Regions from separate parts of the Pseudomonas sp. C9D1 genome, predicted to be linked through region 2. Evidence: predicted binding sites of a transcription regulator. Region 2 holds the regulator's gene; the other holds the start of a gene.
The links. The regulator sigma-54, encoded in region 2, starts transcription at its own class of promoters, with help from an activator protein. The targets are predictions, from matches to a motif close to ANTGGCATNNANNTTGCTNT.
Positions count from the first base shown of each region.

Region 1: the regulator sigma-54 is predicted to act here: its motif matches at 5,313-5,332, upstream of ACXI0U_RS13285 (circularly permuted type 2 ATP-grasp protein).

Region 1 covers NZ_JBSZIE010000002.1:1,096,791-1,104,927, reverse strand. Annotated here, with positions in the region: gene ACXI0U_RS13315 (flavin-containing monooxygenase) at 1-341, shown strand, start outside; gene ACXI0U_RS13310 (alpha/beta hydrolase) at 325-1,263, shown strand; gene ACXI0U_RS13305 (SDR family oxidoreductase) at 1,265-2,026, shown strand; gene ACXI0U_RS13300 (ribonuclease E inhibitor RraB) at 2,381-2,722, shown strand; gene ACXI0U_RS13295 (type 1 glutamine amidotransferase) at 2,856-3,599, shown strand; gene ydcS (putative ABC transporter substrate-binding protein YdcS) at 3,813-4,970, opposite strand; gene ACXI0U_RS13285 (circularly permuted type 2 ATP-grasp protein) at 5,366-6,775, shown strand; gene ACXI0U_RS13280 (alpha-E domain-containing protein) at 6,779-7,729, shown strand; gene ACXI0U_RS13275 (transglutaminase family protein) at 7,726-8,137, shown strand, end outside.
Region 2 covers NZ_JBSZIE010000001.1:536,511-544,647, forward strand. Annotated here, with positions in the region: gene fumC (class II fumarate hydratase FumC) at 1-44, shown strand, start outside; gene ACXI0U_RS02475 (tetratricopeptide repeat protein) at 99-545, shown strand; gene ACXI0U_RS02480 (superoxide dismutase) at 560-1,171, shown strand; gene ACXI0U_RS02485 (ZIP family metal transporter) at 1,237-2,124, shown strand; gene ACXI0U_RS02490 (HPr family phosphocarrier protein) at 2,219-2,491, opposite strand; gene rapZ (RNase adapter RapZ) at 2,507-3,364, opposite strand; gene ptsN (PTS IIA-like nitrogen regulatory protein PtsN) at 3,374-3,838, opposite strand; gene hpf (ribosome hibernation-promoting factor, HPF/YfiA family) at 3,852-4,160, opposite strand; gene ACXI0U_RS02510 (RNA polymerase factor sigma-54) at 4,243-5,742, opposite strand; gene lptB (LPS export ABC transporter ATP-binding protein) at 5,886-6,611, opposite strand; gene lptA (lipopolysaccharide transport periplasmic protein LptA) at 6,611-7,156, opposite strand; gene lptC (LPS export ABC transporter periplasmic protein LptC) at 7,143-7,715, opposite strand; gene ACXI0U_RS02530 (KdsC family phosphatase) at 7,724-8,137, opposite strand, start outside.

The DNA.
Region 1 (8,137 bases), on a different contig from region 2:
TCAGCGGCTTCCCCAACCTGTTCATCCTCTATGGGCCGAACACCAACCTGGGGCACAACTCCATCCTCTACATGCTGGAGAGCCAGTTCGCCTACGTGCTCGGCTGCCTGCGCGCACTGAAGCGCGACGGCCTGCGCTACATGGACCTCAAGCCCGAGGTGCAGCGCCGCTTCAACGACAAGCTGCAGCACGCCGTGCGCCATACCGTGTGGGAGCGCGGCTGCAACAGCTGGTACAAGACCGCCGATGGCCACAACACCAACAACTGGCCCGGCTTCACCCTGACTTACCGCCAACAGACCCGCCAACCGGAGCTCGACCACTATGAATGCGTCCGTTGACTTCACCGCCCCCGATGCCGGCCAGCCGCTGCTGCGTGCGGTGCTGCGCGGGGGCTTGCGGGTGCTGTTCCGCGGCCTGGTGCGCCCGCCGATGCCCATCGCCGGGCAGCGGGCGGTGATCCGCGCGCTCACGGCCACGCCCGTGTCGATGCGCGGTGTCACCCGCAGCCGCGACAGCCTCGGCGGCGTGCACTGCGAATGGCACCGCCCGGCGCAGGACAACGGCAGCGTGCTGCTCTACCTGCACGGCGGCGCCTTCCTCATCGGCGCCGCCTCCACTCATCGCGCCATCACCGCCACCCTGGCGCGGCGGGGCGGGTTGGCCGTCTGCGCGCTGGACTATCGCCTGGCGCCCGAGCACCCGTTCCCGGCCGCCCGCCAGGACGGCGTGGCCGCCTATCGCGCGCTGCTGGCCCAGGGCTACGCCAGCGAGCGCATCTTCATCGGGGGTGATTCCGCCGGGGGCAACCTCAGCCTGATCACCGCCCTGGAGCTGGCGCGCCAGGGGCTACCGCAGCCGGCAGGGCTGGTGCTGCTGTCGCCGGTCACCGATTTCAGTGGCGAGCAGATGCACCAGCCGCCGGCGGGCGATCCGCTGCTCAACCCGCTGTGGATGGAGCAGGCCATCAGCCTCTACGCCCCGGCGGGGCTGGACCGCCGCGACCCCGGCCTGTCACCGATCTACGCCGACCTGGCCGGCCTGCCGCCGATCCTGGTGCAGGTGGGCGAGGACGAGTTGCTGCTCAACGACAGCCTGCGCCTGGCGGAGGCGGCGAGGGCCGCCGGGGTGCCGGTGCGCCTGGAGCGCTACCCCGGCCTGTGGCACGTGTTCCAGGCCCACGCCGGTATGCTGCGGGCCGCCGACCAGGCACTGGCCAGCATCCTCGCCTTCATCCGTGCCCGTAGCGGCGAGGGGGTCTGAAATGCACAACATCCTCATCACCGGGGCCGCCTCCGGCATCGGCCGGGCCACCGCGCGGCTGTTCCACGAGAAGGGCTGGACGGTGGGCCTGCTGGACATCGCCCCGCAGCCCCTGGAGGAACTCTCCGCCGAGCTGGGCGGGCTCTGGTACCAGGCCCTGGACGTCACCGACGTGGCCGCCGTCGAAGGCGCCCTGGCGGACTTCTGCGGTCGCCACGACGGCCAGCTGCGGTTGCTGTTCAACTGCGCGGGGTTGCTGCGTTTCGGCCACTTCGAGGCGATCGACATGGCCGAGCACGCGCGCATCCTCGCGGTGAACGTGCTGGGCCTGGTGCAGATGACCCACGCGGCCTTTCCCTACCTCAAGGCCACCGCCGACGCCCAGGTCATCAACATGGGCTCGGCATCGGGGCTCTACGGCACGCCGCACATGGCCAGCTACTCCGCCTCCAAGTTCGCCGTGCGCGGTTTCACCGAGGGCCTGGAGCTGGAGTGGCGCCGCCATGGCATCCGTGTCGGCGACCTGATGCCGCCCTTCGTGCGCACGCCCATGGTCGAGAGCCAGCGCTTCGAGCCACCGACCCTGCGCCGCCTGGGGGTCAACCTCAAGGCCGAGGACATCGCCGCGGCGGCCTGGCAGCAGGCCCACGGCGCCGCCGTGCACCGGCCCATCAGTGCGCTGTTCAAGCTGATGTACTGGTCCGGGCAGGTGTCGCCGCCCTGGATCAGCCGGCTGATCATGGGCTGGTTGAGCCGGGAATAGGGTGCACTGAGGCCCTGCACGCCGGGTTGGCGATAAGCCCGGCGAACGGGCGCGGGGTGAGGTTCTATGGCGCGCTCGCCCGGCGCCATTCCCGTGCCGCCCGTCGTGCCGGGGGCGGGAAAATTCGCCCTTCGGCGGGCAGACCGGCCGAGCTGACGCTACCCTGCATTCTGATGCAGTAGATCGTTGTGCGTGAGCTGAAGCAGCGGCCGGTCCCGCTTTCGCGGGCCTGGCCAGGGCCGTGTCCCGCGTCCGTGGGGCAGCCCCGTGGCGGCGCCGCCGGGCGTCGCGAGGCCGAATCCTTCGGCCGTCTACAAGCGAAACTCATCAATCGCCAGAGAGGGGGTCGTAACCATGAGCACAACCTTCCACGATGACGTCAGCAGCAATGTTCTGCGCCGCATGAAAGAGGGCGGTTTCGATTTCGCCCGTGTGCACCCCATCGAGTTCTACGCCATCTTCCCCGACGAGGACCGGGCCCGGATGGCGGCGCGAAAGTTCAGTGGCGAGTGGTTGAATGCCCAGGTTTCCCCCCGTGACGACGGGGCCTGGCACCTGCAGGTGAGCAAGGTCATGTATGCCACCCATTCCGGTATCGGTGATTTCGAGCACGACCTGGAGGAGCTGGTCGTACCACTGGGCGGAACCCTGGATGGATGGGGCGTGACCCAGGAATTGGCGGCGCCCGCGCGCTGAATTCCCGTTCCCTTGTGCAATCACCGGCCAGCCATGTGCTGGCCGGTGTCGTTTCCGCAGTCGGAAAACTTACATTTTCCTGACTCGACCTCGGCACGGGCTTTGCCTCAGACTGCGGAAACGGAGGGTTCACATGACCGATATCCTGATTCTTACCCACGCGGATTTCTGCCCGCCCGGCCACCTCGCAAGCCTGCTGGACGCGGAGCAGCGGGCATTCACGGTGCTGCGCGTGGACCAGGGCGAGTTGCAGGGCTACGACCTCGACCGCCCGAAAGCGGTAGCAGTGATGGGCGGGCCGATGAGCGTGAACGACCCACTGCCCTGGATCGAGGCAGAAATCGAAGCACTGCGGCATTTCATCGCGCGGGACATCCCCATCATCGGCCACTGCCTCGGCGGCCAATTGCTGGCGCGGGCCCTGGGTGCCGCGGTGCACCGCATGCCCTACACCGAGATCGGCTGGCAGCCCCTGGAGAAACGCGCACTGGCAGTGGGCAACCCCTGGGTGGCGCACCTGCCCATGCAGTTCCCGGTCTACCAGTGGCACAGCGACACCTTCGACCTGCCCAGCGGCGCCCAATGGTTGTTCGACAGCCCCTGGTGCCCGAACCAGGGCTTCGCCTGGGGCGACAAGGTGCTGGCCCTGCAAGGCCACCCGGAAATGACCGAGGAGCTGGTGCAGCTGTGGCTGACCGACTGGGCCCACCTGCTCGACGAGACCCAGCCCAGCCAGCAGCCCAAGGGCCGCATGCTCACCGACCTGCCGGCCAAGGTGGAGGCGCTGCACGGGGTAGCGGAGGGGTTCTACCGCCGCTGGCTGGACCTGGCCTTCCAGGATCAGCCCCTGCGCATGGCCCCCGCGCTGAGCGCCTAGCGTTGGGTTCCGGTGGGCTGAAGCGGAGCGCCGCCCGGCCCACCCTACGGCAGGGCGTCGAGTGCTTCGCGCTCCAGTGCGTAGGGCGGGTGAAACCCGCAGCGTTACGCACCATTGTCGGGTTGCACCCGACCTACATCAGGCGCAGACCCTGTAGGGGCGAATTCATTCGCCAAGCGGTGCGCAGCGCCGCCGCTCTTGTGGGCGTGAACGCTAACGCCCACCCATGATCGCGATGTAGTCCTGGGTCCAGCGGCTGTAGGGCACGCACTGCCCGTCGCCGCACTTGGCCTGGGGCGTTTTCCAGAAGGCGATCTTGTCGAACTGGTCGTAGCCGTTGGTGGCACAGCCGCCGGCGCCGAGCAGTTCGCTGCCGCTGCAGCCCTTGGGCACTGCCGGCACCGAGCCGAACCAGGCGGCCACATCGCCCTGTACCTTGGGCTCCAGGGACCAGTTCATCCATTTGTAGGCGCAGGTCGGGTGCTTGGCCTCGGCGTGCAACATGGTGGTGTCGGCCCAGCCGGTGGAGCCTTCCACGGGAATGGTCGAGGCGATGGGCTGCTTGTCGCCGCGCAGGGCGTTGACCTGATAGGGCCAGGAGCCCGAGGCGACCACGCCTTCGTTCTTGAAGTCGCTCATCTGCACCGTCGCGTCGTGCCAGTAGCGGTGGATCAGCGGCTGCTGGCCGCGCAGCAGGGCGATCACGGCGGCGTACTGCTCTTCGTTCAGCGCATAGGGGTCGCCGATGCCCAGTTCGGGCCGGGTGGTGCGCAGGTAAAGGGCGGCGTCGGCGATGTAGATGGGGCCGTCATAGGCCTGCACGCGGCCCTTGTTGCTCTTGCCGTCGGGCAGGGTGGTTTCCTCGAACACCACCTTCCAGCTGGTTGGCGCCTTGGGGAACACCTGGGTGTTGTACATCAGCACGTTCGGCCCCCACTGGTAGGGCGTGCCGAAGTGCTGCCCGGCCACGCTGTGCCAGGGGGCGTCCTTGAGCCGGTCGTCGAGGTTCTTCCAGTTGGGGATCAGCGCGACGTTGATCGGCTGCACGCGCTTGCCCGCCACCAGGCGCAGGGAGGCATCGCCCGAGGCGGTGACCAGGTCGTAGCCGCCCTTGGCCATCAGGCTGACCATCTCGTCGGAGGTGGCGGCGGTCTTCACGTTGACCTTGCAGCCGCTGTCCTTCTCGAAGGCGGTGACCCAGTCGTAGGCCTTGTCGGTTTCGCCGCGCTCGATGTAGCCGGGCCAGGCAATGATGTCGAGCGCGCCTTCGCCCTCGCCGAGTTGCTTCAGGGGTTCGGCGGCCTGCAGCGCGCCGCTGAGCAACAGGCTGGCGCAGGCGAAGGCCGGGAGGGTGGTCCGGATGAAAGGCATGGTCGACTCCTGTTGCAGCTGCGGGCGGAGCCTGGGCGGCGGACGCCGGAGGGGCGGGCCTTGAGGCGGGAGGTGCTCAAGGCAGCGTAGTTCGGGGCCTGTGGCCTGACAAGCGCGGTTACCGATGGCGCCGGGCAGGCGCGCGGGCGTGTCCTAGACTGCTTGCGTGGGCGCATTCGCGATAAGCGAAGAAATAGGGAACAAGTACGCGCAGGCCCCCGTCCTAATTCGTATCGCCGCCAAACGGGGCGGTAGCCACCGTTCCGCTCTCCCGCCTGCACCAAGGCAGTGCGCGGTGGCGAGTGGCTGATTGCAAGTCATTGATACGTATAGGGTTGAGTCGCTGGCACGAGGCTTGCGACTGCAAGATGGTCGGTGGTGACAAGGAGTCCGGCATGGCCCGCACCTTTTTTGACGAAATGTATGACGCGAACGGCGACTGCCGTCCGCATTACCGGGAATTCGCCCGCTGGTTGGCCGATACCCCCGAGGAACTGCTTGCCCAGAGGCGGCGCGAAGCCGACCTGCTGTTCCACCGGGCAGGCATCACCTTCACCCTCTATGGGGACGAGCAGGGCACCGAGCGCCTGATCCCCTTCGACACCATTCCCCGCTCCATCCCCATGAGCGAGTGGCGCGTCGTCGAACGCGGCTGCATCCAGCGCGTCAAGGCGCTGAACATGTTCCTCGCCGACCTCTACCACGGCCAGCGCATCATCAAGGCGGGCATCGTCCCGGCCGAGCAGGTGCTGGCCAACGAGGGCTACCAGATCGCCATGCAGGGCCTGGACCTGCACCGCGACATCTACGCCCATATCGCCGGCGTGGACCTGGTGCGCGACGGCGACGGCACCTACTACGTGCTCGAAGACAACCTGCGGACTCCCAGCGGCGTCAGCTACATGCTGGAAGACCGCAAGATGATGATGCGCCTGTTCCCCGAGCTGTTCTCGGCTCAGCGCGTAGCCCCCATCGACCACTATCCGAACCTGCTGCTGGAGACCCTCAAGAGCTCCAGCCCGCTGGATAACCCCAGCGTCGTGGTGCTCACCCCGGGGCGCTTCAACAGCGCCTATTTCGAGCACGCCTTCCTTGCCCGCGAGATGGGCGTGGAACTGGTGGAGGGCGCCGACCTGTTCGTCCGCGACGACCGCGTCTATATGCGTACCACCTCCGGCCCGCAGCCGGTGGACGTAATCTACCGCCGCCTCGACGATGCCTTCCTCGACCCGCTGGCCTTCAACCCGGATTCCATGCTCGGCGTGCCCGGCCTGCTGGCGGCCTACCGCTCCGGCAACGTGGTGCTGGCCAACGCCATCGGCACCGGGGTGGCGGACGACAAGTCGATCTACCCCTATGTCGGCGACATGATCCGCTTCTACCTGGACGAGGAGCCCATCCTCGCCAACGTGCCCACCTGGCAGTGCCGCAAGCCCGAGGAGCTGTCCCACGTGCTGGCCAACCTGCCGGAACTGGTGGTGAAGGAAACCCAAGGCTCCGGCGGCTACGGCATGCTGGTCGGCCCGGCCGCCACCAAGGCCGAGATCGAAGCCTTCCGCGAACGCCTCAAGGCGCGCCCGGAGGCCTACATCGCCCAGCCCACGCTGAGCCTCTCCACCTGCCCGACCTTCGTCGAGAAGGGCATCGCCCCGCGGCATATCGACCTGCGCCCGTTCGTCCTCTCAGGCCGCGAAACGCGCCTGGTGCCGGGCGGCCTGACGCGCGTCGCGCTGCGCGAAGGCTCGCTGGTGGTCAACTCGTCGCAGGGCGGCGGTACCAAAGACACCTGGATCGTGGAGGACTGACCCGTGCTGAGCCGTACTGCCTCCGATCTGTACTGGATGTCGCGCTACCTGGAACGCGCCGAGAACCTCGCGCGCATGCTCGATGTGAGCTACTCGCTGTCGCTGATGCCCCAGGACGGCCGTGGCGATGGCCTGGAAGAGCTGGCCATGCCGCTGCTGATCACCGGCACCCTGGACGCCTACCTGACCCGCCACGGCCAGCTCCACGCCGAGCGCATGCTGCACTTCTTTGCCCTCGATGCGGAGAACCCGGCGAGCATCTACAGCTGCCTGGGGGCCGCCCGTACCAACGCCCATGCCGTGCGCGGCCGCATCACCGCCGACATGTGGGAGAACATCAACGCCACCTGGCTGGAGATGCGCGGCATCGCCGGCGAGGGCCTGGGGCGCTATGGCATCAAGCGCTTCTGCGAGTGGGTCAAGGAGCGTTCGCACCTGTTCCGCGGCGCCACCTTCGGCACCATCATGCGCCACGACCCCTACCGCTTCATCCGTCTCGGAACCTTCATAGAACGGGCGGACAATACGCTGCGCCTGCTCGATGCACGCTACGAGATGCTCGGCGAGGAGGCGGAGGAGGTCAGCGATACGTCCGCACGTGGCTACTACCAGTGGAGCGCCTTGCTCCGCGCGCTGTCGTCCTTCGAGGCGTACACGGAAGTCTTCCGTGGCTCGCCCGGTGCGCGCCAGGTGTCCGAGCTGCTGTTGCTGCGCCCCGATGTGCCGCGCTCCCTGCGGGCCTGCATGGAGGAGCTCAACCTGATCCTCTCCAGCCTGCCCGGCGAGAACGGCCGGCCGGCCCAGCGCCTGGCCGCCGAGCTGGATGCACGCCTGCGCTACACGAGCATCGACGAGATCCTCGGTGAGGGCCTGCACGGCTGGCTCACCGACTTCATTCTGCTGGTTCGCCAATTGGCCAGAGCGATCCACAGCTCTTATCTGGAGGCCGTATGAAACTGTCCATCCGCCACGAAACCACCTATCGCTACGACGACCAGGTTCGCGCGAGCATCCAGTACCTGCGCCTGACGCCCCACGACAGCGAGCGCCAGCACATCCTTAGCTGGCAGCTCGACCTGCCACGCCCGGTGCGCGCGCAGATCGACCCCTACGGCAACATCCTCCACGTGCTGACCCTGGATGAACCCCACGAGGCCATCGTCATCGGCGCCCGTGGCCAGGTGGAGATCGACGAGCACAGCGAGGCCGAGCACGACAAGCTCTCGGCGCTGCCCTTCCTGCGCTCCACCCGCCTGACTGCGGCGGACGAGGCATTGCGTGCCTTCGCCCACACCCACTGCCAGCCGCGGCCAGAGCGCAGCGGCCTGATCACCCTGATGGACGCGCTGCACGAGCACATCG
Region 2 (8,137 bases):
AGAAGCTGCTCGACCCGGAAAAACTCACCGAGGGCGGCCTCTAGCCGCGACACCGGGTGCTGCCACGGCGGCACCCTTCGCCCACCTGGAGGTGGCCGATGGAGTACTGGAAACGAACCATCGAGGCTGGCAACCGCAGCTTCCACAGCGGTGACTGGATCGAGGCGCGGGAGCTTTACCTGCAGGCCCTGGCCCAGGCGCAGATGCTGCTGGAGCGGTGGCCGGATGCGGACCAGGCGGTGGCCGCGTTCGTGGTCTCCCACCACAACCTGGCCGACCTGCACCTGATGCTCGGCCAGCCGGAGGAGACGGCGGAGAATCTCTGCACCTGCCACGAGCGCCTGCTGCAGGTGCTGCGTGACACTAGCCTGCCCGAGGCGCTGCGCGACGTTGCCCTGCGCCATAGCCGCTGCACCTACAGCAGCCTGTTGCAGTTCATCCAGGAGCACGGCGCCTATCCCCGTACCGATCGCCTGCTCGGCATCGTGCCTGGCCATTCTTCGCGAGCCCTGCCGAGCACCTCCGGCAGCCGCTACTACCATTGAACAAGGAACCGACCATGACCTACAGCCTGCCCGTCCTCACCTATGACTACGACGCCCTGGAACCGCACATCGATGCGCAGACCATGGAAATCCACCACAGCAAGCACCACCAGACCTACATCAACAACCTCAATGCAGCCCTGGAGGGCAACCCCCTCGGCCAGCTGCCGGTGGAGTCGTTGCTGCAGCGCCTGGCGGAGGTGCCCGAGCAACTGCGCGGCGCGGTGATCAACAACGGCGGCGGGCACGCCAACCATTCGCTGTTCTGGACGGTGATGTCGCCCACTGGCGGTGGGGAGCCCCATGGCACCGTGCGTGCGGCCATCGAGGCGGAGCTGGGCGGCTTCGCGGCCTTCAAGGAGGCCTTCACCAAGGCGGCGCTGACCCGCTTCGGCAGCGGCTGGGCCTGGCTCAGCGTGACGCCGGACAAGCGCCTGGTGGTGGAGAGCAGCGGTAACCAGGACAGCCCGCTGATGAATGGCAACGTGCCGATCCTCGGGCTGGATGTGTGGGAGCACGCCTATTACCTGCGCTACCAGAACCGTCGTCCCGAATACATCGGCGCTTTCTACAATGTCATCGACTGGGCCGAAGTGGACCGTCGATACCGAGAGGCGATGGCCTGATGCCTGAGCCCGACCTGCACAGCCTGGGCGCCGACGGGCGCCTGCACCCGCCCAGCCGGGGTCCCATGTCTTCTCTATTACCCAGCGGGCTTTCCCTGCGCCAGGTTCTTGGCCTCTGCGTGATGCTCGTCGGCTGCCTGCTGTTGTCCTGGCAGGCGGTACTGGCTGCCGAGCGTGCGCTGGAGCCTCATCTCTGGCATGCGCTGAAGTCGGGCACGCTGTGTGCGTTGGGCACGGCCGTCGGCACCTTGCCGGTGCTGTTCATGCGCAGCATCTCGGCACGCACCTCCGACACCCTGCTGGGCTTCGGTGCCGGTGTGATGCTGGCGGCGACGGTGTTCTCGCTGTTGATCCCCGGGCTGGATGCAGCCGGCCAGTTGGGCTTTTCCAAATGGTCGGCAGGCTTCCTCATGAGCCTCGGCCTGCTGCTGGGGGCCAGTGCACTGTTCGGCCTTGGCAGGCTGCTGCCGGAGCGGCAGCTCGAGGTCGATACCCGTACCGACCGCCTGGTGCTGGCACCGCGCATCCTGCTGTTCGTCATTGCCATCGTCCTGCACAACATCCCGGAAGGCATGGCGGTGGGGGTGGCGGCGGGCGCCGGGTTGGCGGGCGCGGACAGCCTGGCATTGGGTATCGCGCTGCAGGACCTGCCGGAAGGGCTGATCATTTCCCTGGTGTTGGCAGGGGCGGGGATGTCCCGGGGCAAGGCGATGCTGATCGGCGCGGCGTCCGGGCTGGTGGAGCCGGTGTTCGCGTTGCTTTGTGCGTGGCTGGTGCAGGTGTCGGCGTTGCTGTTGCCCTGGGGCCTGGCCCTGGCAGCGGGGGCGATGCTCTTCGCGGTGACCCACGAAATCATCCCGGAGTGCCATCGCAAGGGGCATGAGACTGCTGCGAGCCTGGGGTTGGCCGCGGGCTTCTGCCTGATGATGGTGCTGGATACGGCGCTGGCCTGATCGGCCGGTGCTCATGTCGCGACGCAGGGAAGGCGTCGCGGGGTGGTTCAGCGTTTCAGCTCTTTCGGGCCCGGTATCTGTACCGGGCTTTCCGTCACTCGCCTTCGTCAAACCTATTGTTGATCAACTCGATCAGTGCGTTGAGCGCATCGTCGTCCTGCTCGCCTTCGGTGTGCAGGTGAATGTTGGTGCCCTTGCCGGCGGCGAGCATCATCACGGCCATGATGCTTTTGCCGTCCACCAGGCTTTCCGGGGTGCGGCCTACGCGAATCTGGCAGGGGTAGCGCCCGGCGACGCCAACGAACTTGGCCGCGGCGCGGGCATGCAGCCCCAGTTTGTTGATGATGGTGATTTCACAGGCTGGCATCGCGGCGGGGATCCTTTAACTGAGGTCGCGGTGGCGAACCTGGACGTTCTTCAGGTTGGGTTTGAGTGCCTGGCCGAGGCGTTCGGCGAGGTACACGGAACGGTGGTGACCGCCGGTGCAGCCGATGGCGACAGTGACATAGGCGCGGTTGCTGGCGGCGAAGCGCGGCAGCCATTTGTTCAGGTAGCCGAGGATGTCCTGGTACATCTCCTCGACATCCGGCTGCGCGGCCAGGTATTCGGCGACATTGGCGTCCAGGCCTGAGTTATCGCGCAGCTCGGGCTTCCAGTAGGGGTTGGGCAGGCAGCGCACGTCGAACACCAGGTCCGCATCCACCGGCATGCCGCGCTTGAAGCCGAAGGATTCGACGAGGAAGGCGGTTCCCGGCTCGGGCTTGTTCAGCAGGCGCAGCTTGATGCTGTCGCGCAGCTGGTACAGGTTGAGGTGGGTGGTGTCGATCTTCAGGTCAGCCAGGTCGGCGATGGGGGCGAGCAACGAGGCTTCGTCGAGGATGGCCTCGGCGAGGGAGCGGTCTTCGTTGGTCAGCGGGTGGCGCCGGCGGGTTTCCGAGAAGCGCTTGAGTAGCGTTTCGTCATCCGCGTCCAGGTACAGCACATCGCAGTGGATGTGGCGGGCGCGGGCCTCTTCGAGGAGTTCGGGAAAACGCTTGAGCTGGCTGGGCAGGTTGCGCGCGTCGATGGAGACGGCGACCTGGGGGTGCAGCAACTCGGTCTGCAGCAGCGCGCGCTCGGCCAGTTCGGGGAGCAGGCCGGCGGGCAGGTTGTCGATGCAGTAGAAGCCATTGTCCTCGAGAACGTCGAGGGCGGTGCTCTTGCCTGAGCCTGAACGGCCGCTGACGATGATCAGGCGCATGGCAAGGTCCTAGCGTCCGTTCTGGACGTCCACTACCACCTGGTACAGGCTGTCGCTGCTCTGCGTCTGACGCAGGCGGTCACGCACCTCGGTGCGGTCCAGCATGCTGGCGATCTGGCGGAGCAGTTCCAGGTGTTCATCGGTGGCGGCTTCGGGGACCAGAAGCACGAAGAGCAGGTCCACCGGGGCGCCGTCGATGGCGTCGAAGTCCACGGGGGCGTCCAGGCGCAGCACGGCGCTGATGGGCGCGGTGCAGCCGGGAAGCCGGCAATGGGGGATGGCGATACCGTTGCCGAATCCTGTCGAGCCGAGTTTCTCCCGGGCGACCAGGCTTTCGAAGATATCTTGCGAGTCGAGGTCGGGAAGTTCGCGAGCAACCAGGTTGGCGATCTGTTCCAAGACACGTTTTTTGCTGCCGCCCGGCACGTTCACGAGGGAACGGCCGGGGGTCAGGATTTGCTCAAGTCGGATCATAGGAAGGGGAATGTCAGCGGGCGGTGGCGCCCTGCTGGCGGTTCAGCTGCTTTTCCTTGTGTTTGATCAGTTGACGGTCGAGTTTGTCGGTGAGCAGGTCGATGGCCGCGTACATGTCTTCATGCTCCGCATTGGCTACGACCTCACCACCGGCGATGTGCAGGGTGGCTTCGATCTTCTGCTTCAGTTTCTCCACCTGCATGATCACCTGCACATTGGTGATTTTGTCGAAGTGGCGCTCCAGTTTGTCGAACTTCTCGACAACGTAGTCGCGCAGGGCGTCGGTCACATCCAGTTGATGTCCACTGATGTTGACTTGCATACCGCTTTCTCCTTATTGCCCGTGTGTAAGAGACAGGCTAACGGGCCTGCCACCGGAACACTTTGGCGTGGATCAATCCGCGTCACATCAGCCGCTTGCGTTCGCTCGAAGGCGCTATCCCGAGGGATTCCCGGTACTTGGCGACTGTGCGGCGGGCCACTTGGATACCCTGTGCTTCCAGTAAACCAGCGATCTTGCTGTCGCTCAACGGCTTTTTGGCATTTTCCGCAGCGACCAGTTTTTTGATGATCGCGCGGATGGCGGTAGACGAGCATTCACCGCCTTCGGAGGTGCTGACGTGGCTGGAGAAGAAGTATTTCAGTTCGTATATGCCACGCGGGGTGTGCATGAATTTCTGGGTGGTGACGCGTGAGATGGTCGACTCGTGCATGCCCACTGCCTCGGCGATGTCGTGCAGGACGAGGGGCTTCATCGCCTCGTCGCCGTACTCGAGGAAACCGCGCTGGTGCTCGACGATCTGGGTGGCGACCTTCATCAGCGTTTCGTTGCGGCTTTGCAGGCTCTTGATGAACCAGCGGGCTTCCTGCAGCTGATTGCGCATGAAGGTGTTGTCGGCGCTGGAGTCGGCACGGCGGACGAAGCCGGCGTAGTGCGGATTGACGCGCAGGCGCGGGACGGCTTCCTGGTTCAGTTCCACCAGCCAGCGTTCATTGTGCTTGCGCACGATGACGTCCGGCACGACGTACTCGGGTTCGCTGGCTTCGATCTGCGAGCCGGGGCGGGGGTTGAGGCCCTGGATCAGCTCGATCACCTGGCGCAGCTCGTCTTCCTTGAGCTTCATGCGGCGCATGAGCTGGCTGTAGTCGCGGCTGCCGAGAACATCGAGATAGTCGCCAGCCAGGCGTTGCGCCTCGCTCAGCCATGGGGTCTTGGCGGGCAGTTGGCGCAGTTGCAGGAGCAGGCACTCGCGCAGGTCGCGGGCGCCGACGCCGGCGGGCTCGAATTGCTGGATGCGGTGCAGGACGACTTCCACCTCGTCGAGTTCGATCTCGAGCTCGGGGTCGAAGGCTTCCACGACTTCCTCGAGGGTTTCCTCCAGGTAGCCGTCATTGTTGATGCAGTCGATCAGGGTGACGCCGATCAGGCGATCGGTATCGGACATGGGGGCCAGGTTCAGCTGCCACAGCAGGTGGCTTTGCAGGCTCTCGCCCACCGAGGTGCGGGACGTGAAGTCCCACTCGTCGTCATCGGAGCTGGGGAGGCTGCTGGCGCTGGTCTGGTAGACGTCTTCCCAGGCGGTGTCGACGGGCAGTTCGCTGGGGATGCGTTCGTGCCATTCGCCGTCTTCGAGGCTTTCGCTCTCCGAAGTGGGGACGCTGGATTCCTGGAAGCTGGATTCCTGGCTGGCGGAGTTGGGCAGTTGCTCGCTTTCTGCCATGGGGTCGGAGTTGTCGAAGTCTTCTCCTTCCTCCTGGCGTTCGAGCATGGGATTGGACTCCAGGGCCTCCTGGATTTCCTGCTGCAGATCCAGGGTGGACAGTTGGAGTAGGCGAATGGCCTGTTGCAGCTGCGGGGTCATCGTCAGCTGCTGGCCCATCTTCAGGACTAGCGATGGTTTCATGGCAGAGGGCTTAGCACCTTATTCGCCGGCGCACATGCGCCATCCACTACAGGGCGCCGAAGCGCCACCAGGAAGCAAATTATATGCCTGACCTTGAATGATTTTTCTACTGCCCGCAACATTTTGCGCGCAGGGCTGGTCCGTCAGAGGCGGAATTCGTGCCCCAGGTAGACTTCCTTGACCAGTTGGTTGGCCAGGATCTCTTCTGCACTGCCTTCGGCGATGAGCTGGCCATCATTCACGATGTAGGCGGTTTCGCAGATATCCAGTGTCTCGCGGACGTTGTGGTCGGTGATCAGCACGCCGATCCCCTTGGCCTTGAGGTGATGGATGATCTGTTTGATGTCGCCCACGGAAATCGGGTCGACACCGGCAAAGGGTTCGTCGAGCAGGATGAACTTGGGGGCGGTGGCCAGGGCGCGGGCGATTTCCACGCGACGACGCTCACCACCGGACAGGCTCATGCCGATGCTGTCGCGGATGTGGCTGATGTGGAACTCCTGCAGCAGGCTCTCCAGTTCGCGATGACGACCGGCGCGGTCGAGCTCCTTGCGGGTCTCGAGGATGGCCATGATGTTGTCGGCCACGCTGAGCTTGCGGAAGATCGAGGCTTCCTGGGGCAGGTAGCCGATACCGGCGCGGGCGCGACCGTGCATGGGCTGGTGGGTGACGTCCTGCTGGTCGATGAGCACGCGCCCCTGATCGGCCTTCACCAGGCCCACGATCATGTAGAAGCAGGTGGTCTTGCCGGCACCGTTGGGGCCGAGCAGGCCGACGATCTGGCCGCTGTCGATGGACAGGCTGACGTCACGGACGACCTGGCGGCTCTTGTAGCTCTTCGCCAGGTGCTGGGCTTTGAGGGTCGCCATTACTCTGCTTGTCCCGCTTGCTGCTCTTTCTTCTTCGGCTGGATGACCATGTCGATGCGCGGACGCGGAGTGCCGACGTTGGTGCCCGTGGCGCGGCCTGCGTTGACGATCTGGCGCTGGGTGTCGTAGACGATCTTCTCGCCTTCGAAGGTGTTGCCTTCCTGGATCACCTTGGCCTGGTCGATCAGCACGATGCGCTCGTTGGCAGCGAAGTACTGGATGGTCATGCCGTAGGCCTTGACGATCTGCTTGTCCACCGCAGGCTTCTGCTCGTAGTAGGCAGGCTTGCCCACCGAGGTGAAGACTTCCAGCTCGCCCTGGGCGTTCTGGGTGATGGTCACGGTGTCGCCGGTGATCTTCAGGGTGCCCTGAGTGATGACCACGTCGCCGCGATAGACCGCCACGCCCTGCTTGTCATCGAGTTCGGCGCTGTCCGCCTGGACGCGGATCGGCTGATCGCGGTCGCTGGGCAGCGCCCAGGCGCTGGCACTTCCGAGTGCGGCACCCAGGCTGAGCAGTAGGGGGAGGGTTTTAACGAACCTCATGCTGGCCTCTTACGTTGGACTGCAGGATCATCCTGCTGTCATTCAAGTACGCTTTCATTCCTTGTGCCGTGGTAACCCCGTTGGCGGCGTCGATTCTAACGGCTTGCTGGGTTTCCGCATATTCCCTGTCCGGGAACACGGTCAGGCGGCTGGTGGTGAGAATGGTTGGTCGGCCCTTGGCGTCGGTGCGCTCCACGCGGACCTTGTCGATCAGCTCCACCTGTTCACCTTCTGGGCCGACTTCGCCGCGCTCGCTCTGTACGTGCCACGGGAACTCGGTGCCGCGGTAGAGCTGCAGGTCGGGATTGGTCAGCAGGGTGGTGTCGCTCGATTTGACGTGTTCGAGCTTGGCAGCGGTCATCTCGTAGTGACGCTTGCCGTCTTCCTGATATTGCACGCTGGTGGCATTGACCACATAGAAGTCGATGGCGTTCTCGTCTGCGGGGGCAGTTGTCTGGCGCTCCATGAAGCTTTCCGGGCGAATGTTCCAGTAGCCCAGGGCGATCAGCAGGGCGGCGACCGGAATCAGGATCAGGGCGAGGCGAAAGTTCTTCGACATGGGCGGACCTAGAGGTAGGCGGCCTGTGCAGCGTCGAGGCTGCCCTGGGCTCGCATGATCAGTTCGCAGAACTCGCGGGCGGCACCTTCGCCGCCACGTGCCTGGGTGGTGCCGTGGGCGTGCTGGCGGACGAAGCCGTCAGCGCTCGCCACCGCCATGCCCAGGCCGACCCGGCGTATCACCGGCAGGTCGGGCAGGTCGTCGCCGAGGTAGGCCACCTGTGCGTATTCGAGGCCCAGCTCCGCCAGCAGTTCATCGAGTACCACCATCTTGTCCTCGCGGCCCTGATAGAGGTGCTGGATACCCAGGTTGCGGGCACGTCGCTCGACCACGGGAGTGCTGCGGCCGGAGATGATCGCGGTGCGTACCCCGGAATTGATCAGCATCTTGATACCGTGGCCGTCCAGGGTATTGAAGGTCTT